Salipiger sp. CCB-MM3: one gene and its partners. Each later gene encodes a partner of the first gene's protein in a complex. Links are inferred from orthologs where the notes say so. Each region holds a gene or a part of one and is shown in the gene's direction. Other genes may lie near its edges.

What was found.
Region 2: the proteins of accD (region 1) and accB are in contact, whole or in part, in a solved structure (PDB 8UXZ), measured with the Escherichia coli proteins. The link is inferred for Salipiger sp. CCB-MM3 from one-to-one orthologs.
Region 3: the proteins of accD (region 1) and accC are in contact, whole or in part, in a solved structure (PDB 8UXZ), measured with the Escherichia coli proteins. The link is inferred for Salipiger sp. CCB-MM3 from one-to-one orthologs.

Annotation. Positions count from the first base shown.
Region 1 is NZ_CP014595.1:1,413,395-1,421,168, forward strand. The notes cover bases 5,022-7,774. They hold accD (acetyl-CoA carboxylase, carboxyltransferase subunit beta), read left to right. Parts: upstream 5,022-5,797; coding sequence 5,798-6,751; downstream 6,752-7,774. Other genes in these bases: AYJ57_RS06940 (CPBP family intramembrane glutamic endopeptidase), read left to right, coding at 5,022-5,666; AYJ57_RS06950 (bifunctional folylpolyglutamate synthase/dihydrofolate synthase), read left to right, coding at 6,796-7,774. Outside these bases: modC (molybdenum ABC transporter ATP-binding protein), read left to right, coding at 1-886; AYJ57_RS06915 (GntR family transcriptional regulator), read left to right, coding at 933-1,631; AYJ57_RS06920 (DMT family transporter), read right to left, coding at 1,643-2,557; AYJ57_RS06925 (hypothetical protein), read right to left, coding at 2,666-3,040; AYJ57_RS06930 (DUF6478 family protein), read right to left, coding at 3,054-3,830; AYJ57_RS06935 (dihydroxy-acid dehydratase), read right to left, coding at 3,943-4,503; more of AYJ57_RS06940, read left to right, coding at 4,779-5,021.
Region 2 is NZ_CP014595.1:782,381-785,148, forward strand. It holds accB (acetyl-CoA carboxylase biotin carboxyl carrier protein), read left to right. Parts: upstream 1-1,021; coding sequence 1,022-1,516; downstream 1,517-2,768. Other genes in the region: AYJ57_RS03785 (hypothetical protein), read left to right, coding at 168-830; accC (acetyl-CoA carboxylase biotin carboxylase subunit), read left to right, coding at 1,526-2,768. UniProt on the Escherichia coli protein: This protein is a component of the acetyl coenzyme A carboxylase complex; first, biotin carboxylase catalyzes the carboxylation of the carrier protein and then the transcarboxylase transfers the carboxyl group to form malonyl-CoA.
Region 3 is NZ_CP014595.1:783,144-786,081, forward strand. It holds accC (acetyl-CoA carboxylase biotin carboxylase subunit), read left to right. Parts: upstream 1-762; coding sequence 763-2,115; downstream 2,116-2,938. Other genes in the region: AYJ57_RS03785 (hypothetical protein), read left to right, coding at 1-67; accB (acetyl-CoA carboxylase biotin carboxyl carrier protein), read left to right, coding at 259-753; aat (leucyl/phenylalanyl-tRNA--protein transferase), read left to right, coding at 2,182-2,817; AYJ57_RS03805 (DUF2155 domain-containing protein), read right to left, coding at 2,781-2,938. UniProt on the Escherichia coli protein: This protein is a component of the acetyl coenzyme A carboxylase complex; first, biotin carboxylase catalyzes the carboxylation of the carrier protein and then the transcarboxylase transfers the carboxyl group to form malonyl-CoA.

The DNA of each region.
Region 1 (7,774 bases):
CCGCCGCATCGGTTACGTGTTTCAGGAAGGGCGGCTGTTTCCGCATCTCACGGTGCGGCAGAACCTGCGCTACGGCCAGTGGTTCGCGCCGCGGGGCGCCTCCCCGGCCAGCTTCGACACCGTGGTCGAGATGCTAGGCATCGGGCCGCTGCTGTCGCGCCGCCCCGGCGCGCTCTCGGGCGGTGAGAAGCAGCGCGTCGCGATCGGACGCGCCCTGCTGTCAGCGCCGCGCATGATCCTTGCCGACGAGCCGCTGGCCTCGCTCGACGAGGCCCGCAAATCCGAGATCCTGCCCTATTTCGAGCGGCTGCGCGACGCCGCGTCGGTGCCCATCCTTTTCGTCAGCCATTCCGCCGCCGAAGTCGCACGGCTCGCCACCACCGTCGTGGCGCTGGAAAAGGGCCGGGTGACGCGGCAGGGCCCCGCCGCCGAGGTGCTGGGCGATCCGGCGGTCACCCCGCTCGGCGCGCGGGCCGCTGGCGCGCTGCTCACCGCCCATGTGGCCTGTCACCACGAGGACGGGCTGACCGAACTGCGCGCGGGCGACACGCCGCTGCTGATCCCGCGCCTTGGTGCCGCGCCGGGCACGCGGGTGCGGGTGCGCATCGCGGCGCATGAGGTGATCCTGTCCCGACAGCGCCCAGAGGGCCTTTCGGCGCTCAATATCGTCAGCGGCCGGGTGCATGAGATCCGTTCGGGCGACGGGCCGGGCATGATGGTCTCGCTCGACACCGGCGCCGGACGCATCCTTGCCCGGATCACCCGCCGCTCTGCCGAAGCGCTCGGTCTGGCGCCGGGTGTACCCTGCCACGCGGTGATGAAAAGCGTCGCCGTCGCGCCCGAAGACATCGGCGGTCCGGCGCGAAAGCGAACGCCATTGTCGTAATCCATCCCTCGGGTTAGCATTCACCTGTGTAAAAGGTGATTTTGTAATGATGGATTTCCGGGAGGAGTTCTCCCCGGCCCCCGCGTGCGATCTTTCACCCGCGCATGAGTTGGTCCGGGCCCTGCGGGATGCGATCTCGCGAAATCGGTTCAGCCCCGGTTTGCGGCTGAACCTGACCGAGCTTGCCGAGACCACCAGTTTTTCACGTGAATCAATCGAAGCCGCGGCGCTGCTGCTAGAGGACGAAGGGCTTGTAGCCCGCCTTACGGCGACCGACGTCAAAGTGCGGGCGATTTCGGAAATCCACGCACGCAACGCCCATTTCCTGCGCGAGCAGACCGAGGTCGCGATCCTGCGCCGGGTCGCCGAGATCGCCGACACGGCGCTGCTGACCGACCTGCGCGAGCAGATCATGCGGCAGAAGCTGGTCAGTGCCCGCGGGCCGCAGGACCTGCTGCGCCTCGACGACCGGTTTCACCTGACGCTGTGCGAGGCCGCTGGCTATGGCAGTCTCTGGCCGCAACTGGAGCGCTGGAAGCGCTGCACAGATCGGGTGCATTTCACCATGGGCACCTATGATTCCTCTCCCGAGGCCGCGATCGAACAGCATGCCGCCATCGTCGATTGCCTCGCCATGCGGGACGGCGACGGCGCGGCGGCGGCGATGCGCTACCATCTGCAGCAGGCGAAGCGGCTCTTGGCGGAGTTTCTGCACGACGAGACCAAGCGGCCTGACCCCACTTAAGCCGCACTTACCTAGCCCTGTGGCGTCATCCCCGGGCGCGCCTTGAAACGCTTCAGCCCAAGCGCGCGCTCGCGCAGGATGATGGCGATGCCCGAGGCGATCACCACCGCCGAGCCAAGCAGCATCAGCGGCGTCGGCATCTCGCCAAAGACCACGTACCCGATGAGAATGGCAAAGAGGATCGACGCATAGTCGAACGGCGCCAGAAGCGCCGCCTCGGCGCCCTTATAGGCCGAGGTCAGGCAGATCTGCGCCACCCCGCCCAACAGCCCCGCGCCGATCAGCATGGCCGCCTCGGTCGGGCTTGGCATCACCCAGCCAAACGGCAGGGTCAGCAGCGACAGCCCCGTCGCGGTCAGCGAGAAATAGAACACGATGGCCGAGGTCTGTTCGCTCTGCACCATGCGGCGGATGTGGATCTGCACCAGCGCCCGCAGCACCGCCGCGGTCATCACAAAGCCGATCCCCCAAAGCACCGCCGGGCTCACCTCAGAGACGGTCAGCAGCGGCGCCATGACGATGGTCACGCCCAGCAAGCCGATAAGAACCGCCGAGGTGCGGAAAAGCCGGATCTTCTCGCCCAGAAGCAGCGCCGCGAAAAGCACGGTGAGCGGCGATGCGGCATAGCCGAGCGCAGTCACTTCGGGCAGCGGCAACAGCCCCAGCGCGGCGAAGGTACAGCCCATGGCGCCGACGCCGACAATGCCGCGCAGGAAATGCGCCATTGGGCTCGCGACCCGCAGCCCCGAGCCAAGATCTCCGCGCCACATCAGCCAGCCGAGGATCACCGGAATGGCGAAGAACGAGCGGAAGAACACCGCTTCGCCCGTGGGCACCTGCTCCGAGGCGGCCTTGATAAGTGCGGACATGATGACAAAGAGCACCACGGAGGTGAGTTTCAGCGCAATGCCGCGCAAGGGGGACATGAAGGACTCCGCGGCGACGCGCCGAAAGAATAAAATCCTGCGCAGACTGGCCACTGGCGCCCGGAAGGTCAACCTGCGGACGGGCCCGCAGACCCGTTTAGTACGGTCTTATCCACCGGTCTCGAGGCAATGGCGCCGGAACGCCCGCTTGAGCATGTCGAGTTCTGCCCGCAACAGCGACATCTCGGCCCGGAAGTCGCTGCCCAGAGCCTCGCCGGCGATCAGCGTGAAACTGTCGAGCATCTGGTCCGAGCCTGTTTCGCGGATCATGAAGGTCTGCACCCCGTCGCCCACCGCTTCGACCGGCACCGGCACATCCAGCGCCCATTGTCCGGGCGCGCCCATGGCGGCCAGCGTCACACCGCGCACCGCCGCCCCTTCGAGAGTGACCGAAATCTCGGGCTGGCCGTCCGCCGGACCGCTCAGCAGCCCCTGCCATATCCCCTCGCGAAAGCGCGTCTTGGTCAGCGTGTAGTCACTCATCTGCATCCCCGGCTCATAGTTCCGCCCGCGGGCGTCGGCTGAAGGTGAGGTCCCGCAGGATCACCTCGTTCATCTCCGGCCCTTCGAAGATCAGGTCAAGCCACATGGCATCGACCCGCTTCTCGTTCAGCCGCGTATAGGCAAGGTCGAACTCGACGTTGATCTCTTCGGCGTTCAGCGGCAGTTCCCGCACGACCTGCTCGGTGTTCGGCCCGTGACGGATGTTCAGCCGTGCAAAAAGCTCCAGCGGCTTTTCCATCTCGGCGATGGTCTCAACCCGGAGCAGATGCCGCCGGGTGAGCCCCTCGCAGGCCTCTTGCGGCAGGGTCACCGCCAGCGACAGATATGAGCCACGAAAGCGGAACACGTCGAGCCGCAGCCCGTAGGGCGCAAGATCGGATTCGCGCAGGTTGCGGATCTGGCGCAGCGTGATCTCTGAACGCGGACAATCGTGAAACAGCGTCGCCTCTTCGCCAAGCGGTGCCTTGCCGGGCACCGAGGCGATGCCGGGCTGCGGCAGCGGGCCGCGCCAAAGCTCGGGCCGCCATGCCCAGTCGGCATCCGCCGGGCGCGGAAAGCTCTGATTGCCGATCAGCGGCAGCGCCAGCCGTTCCTCGGCCACGTAAAGCAGCCTGTCGAGTTGCTGGCGCAGGCGGCGGGCCGCGCCGCGCAGGTTGCGCAATTCGGAAAGCGGCGTGTCCGGCGCGGCGGCGGCGGCCCGTGTCCAGCGGCGCAGAACGATCGCCTGCAGCGCGCGGCGCGCCAAGCGGCTGCTGGTCTTCTCGCTCATCTGCCCTGTCCCATAGCGTCGCGTCTCCTTGGCCCCGGTGCCGGGGCAACTGCCCGCGTTGTTATGGCAAATCCCGAAGATCGAATAAACGGGGGCGCTGCGCGTGACCGGCTCAGCGTTGCGCGGTCGCCTCGGGGCTGAGCGCGGCGATCCGGGCGCGCACGGCCCGCAACATCCCCGCGCCGTCCGAACCAGCCAAGGCGCTGCCCTTCGGCGCATAAAGCGCGAGGATCACCAGGCGACCGTTCTGATGGAAAGCCCCGCGCCAGTAACGCGGATCACCCGCGTCGAGCATCCGGTTGCCGCCTGCCGCAAGATGCACCAGCGACAGACCGTCCCGCACGCCGCCACCAGAAATCTCTGACTGGCCCGCCTCGGCGGCCATGACCTCGGGCGATGGCAGGCGGCGCCCGGCGCCCGCCGGGCCGATGGTCACCGTCAGCATCATCGGCTCGACCACCGCGCCTTCGCCGCCGCTCAGGATCTGGCACGAGGCAAGCAGCGCAAAGCCCTGCCCTGCCCGCCGCTCGAGCGTGACCGGGTCGATGCAATAGCCTTCGGGCCCCGCAACAACGATGGCGCCGCCCTCGAACTGCGCCTGCCGGAGCGGCGTCGGCGGGGTGCCGAGCTGCCCTTCGCAGGCAGCCAGAAGACCCGCCGCCAATATCAGCACAGAGGATCGCCAGCGCCGGGCGCGGGGTTTTGCGGGGCTCAAAATCATCCCCTTGGGTTAGCGAAGCCCCTGCGAGTGCACAAGAATGAAAGCCCGGAGTTCACCTTCACGTCACGCGCCCGGGAATTGACAGAATCCGCCGCGCGCTGGAAACTTGGCAAAAATCGGACAACCAAAGTGTTTCGCTCGACCATTTTTCCAATCAGAGCCGCGATATTGGGCTCGCTCACCGACAATGACGCGCCGCGGCATAGATCGCGGCACGGGTCACAGCGATGAGCTATCGCCCCTTCGTCATGCTGACCGCTACCGCCCGCCGCCCCGAGCTTTGGCGTCTTGCCCTTGGGATTTGCGTCGCGATCGCGGTGAGCTTTGTGCTGGGCCAGATGCTCTTTGCCATCGTCACGCTTTTCCTGCCGCCGGGCAGCGACAGCGCGCTGGCCGATGCGATCCGCCGCGCCGATGCGCCAGCGGGAATGCTTTTGCTGCTGGCCTCGATGGTCACCATGGGCGTCGGGGCAATCGCCGCGGCGCGGGCGCTGCACGGGCGCAGCGCGATCACTCTTATCGGCCCGCCGCCCGTGGCGCTTCATCAGTTCATCCGTGTCGGGCTGGCGGCGGGCGCGGCGGCGCTGGTCGCGGCGGCGGTCACCATCTGGGCACAGAGCACGCCATTGAACCCGGGGCTCGCGCCGCTGCGCTGGCTGGCGCTGCTGCCGCTGACGCTTCCGGCGATCCTGTTGCAGACCGCCAGCGAGGAATTGTTCTTTCGCGGCTACCTGCAAACCCAGCTTGCCGCGCGGCTGCCGCAGCCTTGGGTCTGGCTCTGCCTACCTTCGGCGCTTTTCGCGCTGGGGCACTACGCGCCCGGAACCTATGGCAGCGCGGCGATCTATGTGGCGCTCTGGGCCTTTCTCTTTGGCCTTGCCGCCGCCGATCTGACGGCGCGCTCGGGCACGCTGGGTCCGGCGATGGCGCTGCATTTTGCCAACAATCTTGTGGCACTGGCGCTGGTTGCGCCCGAAGGGCAGATGTCGGGCCTTGCGCTGATGCGCTGGCCGTTTGCGCTGGATGACACCGCGATGCTGATGCGGATGCTGCCGCTTGATCTGATCACCCTGCTGATCACCTGGCTTGCGGCGCGGTTGGCGCTGCGCCGCTGAAGCCCCGGCTCCCCCCGACCAGCGTGGAAAGCAGGCCGTGATTGCATTTCCCTTGCCGCTTGCTTAAGTCAGCGCCAACCCAAAGCCCCTGACGCCGCAGGGCACGCTCGGAAAACAAGGGCAGCACCGCAATGAACTGGATCACCAACTACGTCCGTCCCCGGATCAACTCGATCTTCTCGCGCCGCGAGGTCCCCGACAATCTGTGGACCAAATGCGATTCCTGCGGGACGATGCTGTTTCACCGCGAGGTGACGGACAATCTCGGCGTCTGCACCAACTGCAGCCACCACATGAACATCACCCCGCGCGCGCGCTTCGACGCGCTGTTCGATGGCGGTGTGTTCAACGAGGTCGCCGTGCCCGAGCCGATCGCCGATCCGCTGCAGTTCCGTGATCAGAAGAAATACCCCGACCGGATGAAGGCCGCACAGCGCTCGACCGGCGAGAAGGACGCGATGCTTGTCGCCTCCGGCGAGATCAACCGTACCCCGGTGGTGGCCTGCGCGCAGGACTTCACTTTCATGGGCGGCTCCATGGGCATGTATGTCGGCAACGCCATCGTCGCCGCAGCCGAGGAAGCGGTGAAGCTCAAGCGCCCGCTGATCCTGTTCTCTGCCGCCGGTGGCGCGCGGATGCAGGAAGGCATCCTGTCGCTGATGCAGATGCCGCGCTCGACCGTGGCGATCCAGATGCTGCGCGAGGCGGGCCTGCCTTATATCGTCGTGCTGACCCATCCGACCACAGGCGGCGTCACCGCCTCTTACGCGATGCTGGGCGACGTGCAGATCTCCGAGCCGGGCGCATTGATCTGCTTCGCCGGTCCGCGGGTGATCGAGCAGACCATCCGTGAAAAGCTGCCCGAGGGCTTCCAGCGCGCCGAGTACCTGCTCGAGCACGGCATGCTCGACCGGGTGACCGACCGCCGCGAACTGCGCGGCGAGCTGACCACCATCCTGCGCATGCTGATGGGCATGCCGCCCGCCGTCGCGGGTGATCTGCCCTCGCCCGCTGCCGACGCGCCTGCCGAAGCCGCGCCCAAGGCAGAGGCCAAAGCTGACAAGAAGAAGAAATCCGCCAAGTGACCAGCGTGAGCAGCGCCGCCAGTTCCGACGCCATCCTCGACCGGATGATGTCGCTGCATCCCAAGATCATCGACCTCACGCTCGACCGCGTCTGGCGGCTGCTCGAGGCGCTGGACCATCCCGAGCGCGCCCTGCCTCCGGTGATCCACCTTGCCGGAACCAACGGCAAGGGCTCCACGCAGGCGATGATCCGCGCCGGGCTGGAGGCGCAGGGCAAGCGCGTGCACGCCTATGTCTCGCCGCATCTCGTGCGGTTCCACGAGCGTATCCGGCTGGCGGGTGAGTTGATCTCCGAAGACGCGCTGAGCGCCGTGCTCGACGAATGCTGGGAGAAGAACCAGCGCGCGCAGATCACCTATTTCGAGATCACCACTTGCGCCGCGCTGCTGGCATTCGCCCGCACGCCCGCGGATTACACGCTGCTGGAGACCGGCCTTGGCGGGCGGCTCGACGCCACCAATGTGGTGGAAAAGCCCGCGCTGACGATCCTCACGCCGATCTCGCTCGACCACCAGCAGTACCTCGGCGAGACCCTTGCCGAGATCGCCGGTGAGAAAGCCGGTATCCTCAAGCGCGGCGTGCCCTGCGTCGTCGGCCCGCAGCCCGAGGAAGCGATGGAGGTGATCGAGGCCCGCGCCGCAAAGCTCGGCGTGCCGCTGCTGGCGCACGGCCAGCACTGGCATGTGACCGAGGAACGCGGGCGGCTGGTCTATCAGGACGAGACCGGTCTTCTGGACCTGCCGCTGCCGAACCTGCCCGGACGCCATCAGCTGGCCAACGCCGGCGCGGCGCTGGCGGCACTGCGCCACCTCGGGTTCGGCGAAGAGGCCTGCGAGGCCGCCGTCACCTCGGCGGATTGGCCCGCGCGAATGCAGCGCCTCACCCATGGCCCGCTGCTGAAAGCGGCACCACTGGCCGAGCTCTGGCTCGACGGCGGGCACAACCCGGCGGCTGGCGAGGCTCTGGCCGAGCACCTGACGCGGATGCCGCGGCGGCCCACGCATCTGATCTGCGGCATGCTGA
Region 2 (2,768 bases), 640 kb from region 1 along the record:
CTGCTGCCGTGCGCCCTGCGCTGTGCTAATCTAGGGCCGTGGGGACCGACAGCAGACGGAGCATTTCGATGCAGTTCACCGGTGTTCCCCAAGTGGTGGCACCTCTGGCCACCGGGCATCCCCTCGGCTTGCCCGGCGCCCCGGTCAGAACGGCCGAGGAGACCAAGGTGCAACCGGTCAAAGAGCAATCGACCACCGACACGGATCAGGGCGGCGAATATGGCGCCGACGGCCAGCCGCCCGCCAGCTTCTGGCGCAGCCTGACGGGAATGCCCGATCCCTCCAGCCATGTCGCGCCGCCCTCGATCATGCAACTGCGCATTACGGCCCTGCTCGAGGAACAGGCCGAGGCGCTGCTGAAGGAATTGCACGGCAAGGCGCTCGCAGAGGGGACCGTAAGCCGAGAGCCTGCGGAACCGGAGCGCAGCGCGAAGGCGTCCAAGGGCGCCACTCAGCGAGAGACCGACGCAGAAACCGAGGTGCGGCCCGACCTGCCGCAGCCGAAGTTCGCGGCGGGCTCAAACCCTCGCGGGGGTGCAGGGGCGCAAGAGCCTTCGATCCCTTCAGGCGAACCGGGGCGCGGCGCATCGGCGATCTCCGAGCCGCCCTCGTTTACCGCACCCGCCACGCACGAGAGCACCGTAGCCAAAGCCCCGCCGCGGCCCGAACGTCTGCCCGCTGTGCCCGACAAAACCGCCGAGCGATCCGCGCCTGCCCGTCCCAGCCCCTCGGGGTCCGAGGGAACAAACGGCACCGCCGGGCCGACCACCGGCTACGGCGCTGATTCGCACGGCACTGCACCCCACACGCCAGCCGAGAGTATGGCTTAGTCGCGACGCCAGAGGTTGAGCGTCGGCTCAGCTCACGCACCGCAGCGAAGATCGCGAACCCGTCATTTGCCGGCCGTCATGGCCGGTTTTCCCGCCTCGCCTCGCTTTTCATGCGCCAAAGCATGGCCTATAAGCGCGAAATCATCAGGCCCCGCAGAGACCGGGACCAGCATAACACCGGCGAGGACCGCATGAGCAAAGATAACCATGAAGCGGACGTGGCCTTCATCAAGGCCCTGGCAGAGCTTCTGCGCGAAAACGATCTGACCGAACTGCAGGTCAAGCGTGAATATGGCGAAGAGGACAGCCTGAACGTCCGCGTCAGCCGCGCCCTGCCGCAGGCGCCGGTGGCCGCCCCGGTCGCCGTTCCCGCCGCAGCTCCCGCGGCCGCACCGGCCGCCGCAGCCGCCCCCGCCGCTGCCGAGGCCGCGCCCGAGGATCCGGCCGCGCATCCCGGCGCCGTCACCTCGCCGATGGTCGGCACCGTCTACATGCAGCCCGAGCCCGGCGCGCCGGCCTTCATCTCGGTCGGAACACAGGTCAAAGAGGGCGACACGCTGATCATCGTCGAAGCGATGAAGACCATGAACCACATCCCCGCTCCGCGCGCGGGCACCGTCAAGCGCATCCTCGTCGAGGACGGCGCCCCGGTCGAATACGGCGCCCCGCTGGTCATCCTCGAGTAAGAGGCTGCCATGTTCGATAAAATTCTCATCGCCAACCGTGGCGAGATCGCGCTCCGCGTGATCCGCGCCTGCCGCGAGATGGGCATCGCCTCTGTGGCTGTGCACTCGACCGCGGATTCCGACGCCATGCACGTGCGCATGGCCGATGAAACCATCTGCATCGGCCCTGCCTCCTCGACCGACAGCTACCTGTCGCCGCCCGCGATCATCTCGGCCTGCGAAGTGACCGGCGCGCAGGCGATCCACCCCGGCTACGGCTTCCTGTCGGAAAACGCCCGCTTCGTGCAGATGGTCGAGGATCATGACCTCACCTTCATCGGCCCCACCGCCGAGCACATCCGGGTGATGGGCGACAAGATCACCGCCAAGGACACGATGAAGGCGCTCGGCGTGCCCTGCGTGCCCGGCTCGGACGGCGGCGTCCCCGATCTCGAGACCGCCAAGCAGGTGGGCCGCGACATCGGCTATCCGGTGATCATCAAGGCCACCGCCGGCGGCGGCGGGCGCGGCATGAAGGTCGCGCTCAACGAGGCTGAGATGGAGCGCGCCTTCCAGACCGCGCGTGCAGAGGGCAAAGCCGCCTTCGGCAACGACGAGGTCTATATCGAGAAGTACCTGCAGAAGCCGCGCCACATCGAGATTCAGGTCTTTGGCGACGGCAAGGGCAAGGCGGTTCACCTCGGCGAGCGCGACTGCTCGCTGCAGCGCCGCCACCAGAAGGTCTTTGAAGAGGCGCCCGGCCCCTGCATCACCCCCGAAGAGCGCGCGCGCATCGGCAAGGTCTGCGCGGATGCCGTGGCCAAGATCAACTACACCGGCGCGGGCACCATCGAGTTCCTCTACGAAGATGGCGAATTCTACTTCATCGAGATGAACACCCGACTTCAGGTGGAGCACCCGGTAACCGAGGCGATCTTTGGTGTCGACCTCGTGCGCGAGCAAATCCGCGTCGCCTCCGGCATGGACCTGTCGTTCACGCAAGAAGAGCTCGAGATCAACGGCCACGCCATCGAGGTGCGGATCAACGCCGAGCGTCTGCCCACCTTCGCGCCCTGCCCCGGCAAGATCACCCAGTATCACGCGCCGGGCGGTCTGGGCGTGCGCATGGACAGCGCGCTCTATCAGGGCTACTCGATCCCGCCCTATTACGACAGCCTCATCGGCAAGCTGATCGTGCATGGCCGCGACCGCAAAGAGGCACTGTCGCGCCTTGACCGGGCGCTTGGCGAGCTGATCGTCGATGGCGTGGACA
Region 3 (2,938 bases), 640 kb from region 1 along the record:
GACCACCGGCTACGGCGCTGATTCGCACGGCACTGCACCCCACACGCCAGCCGAGAGTATGGCTTAGTCGCGACGCCAGAGGTTGAGCGTCGGCTCAGCTCACGCACCGCAGCGAAGATCGCGAACCCGTCATTTGCCGGCCGTCATGGCCGGTTTTCCCGCCTCGCCTCGCTTTTCATGCGCCAAAGCATGGCCTATAAGCGCGAAATCATCAGGCCCCGCAGAGACCGGGACCAGCATAACACCGGCGAGGACCGCATGAGCAAAGATAACCATGAAGCGGACGTGGCCTTCATCAAGGCCCTGGCAGAGCTTCTGCGCGAAAACGATCTGACCGAACTGCAGGTCAAGCGTGAATATGGCGAAGAGGACAGCCTGAACGTCCGCGTCAGCCGCGCCCTGCCGCAGGCGCCGGTGGCCGCCCCGGTCGCCGTTCCCGCCGCAGCTCCCGCGGCCGCACCGGCCGCCGCAGCCGCCCCCGCCGCTGCCGAGGCCGCGCCCGAGGATCCGGCCGCGCATCCCGGCGCCGTCACCTCGCCGATGGTCGGCACCGTCTACATGCAGCCCGAGCCCGGCGCGCCGGCCTTCATCTCGGTCGGAACACAGGTCAAAGAGGGCGACACGCTGATCATCGTCGAAGCGATGAAGACCATGAACCACATCCCCGCTCCGCGCGCGGGCACCGTCAAGCGCATCCTCGTCGAGGACGGCGCCCCGGTCGAATACGGCGCCCCGCTGGTCATCCTCGAGTAAGAGGCTGCCATGTTCGATAAAATTCTCATCGCCAACCGTGGCGAGATCGCGCTCCGCGTGATCCGCGCCTGCCGCGAGATGGGCATCGCCTCTGTGGCTGTGCACTCGACCGCGGATTCCGACGCCATGCACGTGCGCATGGCCGATGAAACCATCTGCATCGGCCCTGCCTCCTCGACCGACAGCTACCTGTCGCCGCCCGCGATCATCTCGGCCTGCGAAGTGACCGGCGCGCAGGCGATCCACCCCGGCTACGGCTTCCTGTCGGAAAACGCCCGCTTCGTGCAGATGGTCGAGGATCATGACCTCACCTTCATCGGCCCCACCGCCGAGCACATCCGGGTGATGGGCGACAAGATCACCGCCAAGGACACGATGAAGGCGCTCGGCGTGCCCTGCGTGCCCGGCTCGGACGGCGGCGTCCCCGATCTCGAGACCGCCAAGCAGGTGGGCCGCGACATCGGCTATCCGGTGATCATCAAGGCCACCGCCGGCGGCGGCGGGCGCGGCATGAAGGTCGCGCTCAACGAGGCTGAGATGGAGCGCGCCTTCCAGACCGCGCGTGCAGAGGGCAAAGCCGCCTTCGGCAACGACGAGGTCTATATCGAGAAGTACCTGCAGAAGCCGCGCCACATCGAGATTCAGGTCTTTGGCGACGGCAAGGGCAAGGCGGTTCACCTCGGCGAGCGCGACTGCTCGCTGCAGCGCCGCCACCAGAAGGTCTTTGAAGAGGCGCCCGGCCCCTGCATCACCCCCGAAGAGCGCGCGCGCATCGGCAAGGTCTGCGCGGATGCCGTGGCCAAGATCAACTACACCGGCGCGGGCACCATCGAGTTCCTCTACGAAGATGGCGAATTCTACTTCATCGAGATGAACACCCGACTTCAGGTGGAGCACCCGGTAACCGAGGCGATCTTTGGTGTCGACCTCGTGCGCGAGCAAATCCGCGTCGCCTCCGGCATGGACCTGTCGTTCACGCAAGAAGAGCTCGAGATCAACGGCCACGCCATCGAGGTGCGGATCAACGCCGAGCGTCTGCCCACCTTCGCGCCCTGCCCCGGCAAGATCACCCAGTATCACGCGCCGGGCGGTCTGGGCGTGCGCATGGACAGCGCGCTCTATCAGGGCTACTCGATCCCGCCCTATTACGACAGCCTCATCGGCAAGCTGATCGTGCATGGCCGCGACCGCAAAGAGGCACTGTCGCGCCTTGACCGGGCGCTTGGCGAGCTGATCGTCGATGGCGTGGACACCACGTTGCCGCTGTTCTCAGCGCTGCTGCAGGAAGAGGATATCCTCACCGGCAACTACTCGATCCACTGGCTCGAGAAGTGGCTGGCCAGCAAGCTGGCCGACGCCTGACCCGCACGTGAGAAGAGCGGACGCACACCATTTTGCGGCCCCTTCCCAGCTTTGGGGAGGGGCCGCATGACTCTGACACCCGAGATCCTGATGCAGGCCTATCGCGCAGGCATCTTCCCCATGGCCGAGCATCGCGACGACCCCGAGATTTTCTGGGTCGATCCGCGCCAGCGGGGCGTGATCCCGATGAAAGGCTTCCGCATCTCGCGCAGCCTTGCGCGGCGTTTGCGCAAGGATGACTACGAGGTCACCTTCGACCGCGATTTCGAGGGGGTGATCGACGCCTGCGCCGACCGGCGCGAGACGTGGATCAACTCGGAAATCCGCGCGCTGTTCACCGAGCTGCACCGCCGCGGCATCGCGCATTCGATCGAGGTCTGGATGGAGGGGGAACTTGTGGGCGGGGTCTACGGGCTCGAGATCGGCGGCGCCTTCTGCGGCGAGTCGATGTTCTCGCGGCGCCGGGATGGCTCCAAGATCGCGCTGGCGTGGCTCATTGACCTGTTGCGCCGTGCGGGCTTCACGCTTTTCGACACGCAGTTCCTGACCACGCATCTCGCCTCTCTGGGCGCGGTGGAAATCCCGCGGCACCAGTACCGGGCGCAGCTTGCCATGGCCTTGGAGGTAGCGCCCGATCTAGCCGGAACACCACTGGCCGCGTCAGGTCAGGAGGTGGTGCAGCGCAGCACCCAGACGTCGTAACGCTGGTGATCCATCGGATTGAGCGCAGGCGACGAGGCGATCATCCAGCCGCGAAAGGCCGGATCGGGCTTGCCCGCTTCACGGATGGTCAGGAAAGCAAAAGCGTCGCCCGCCCGATCCC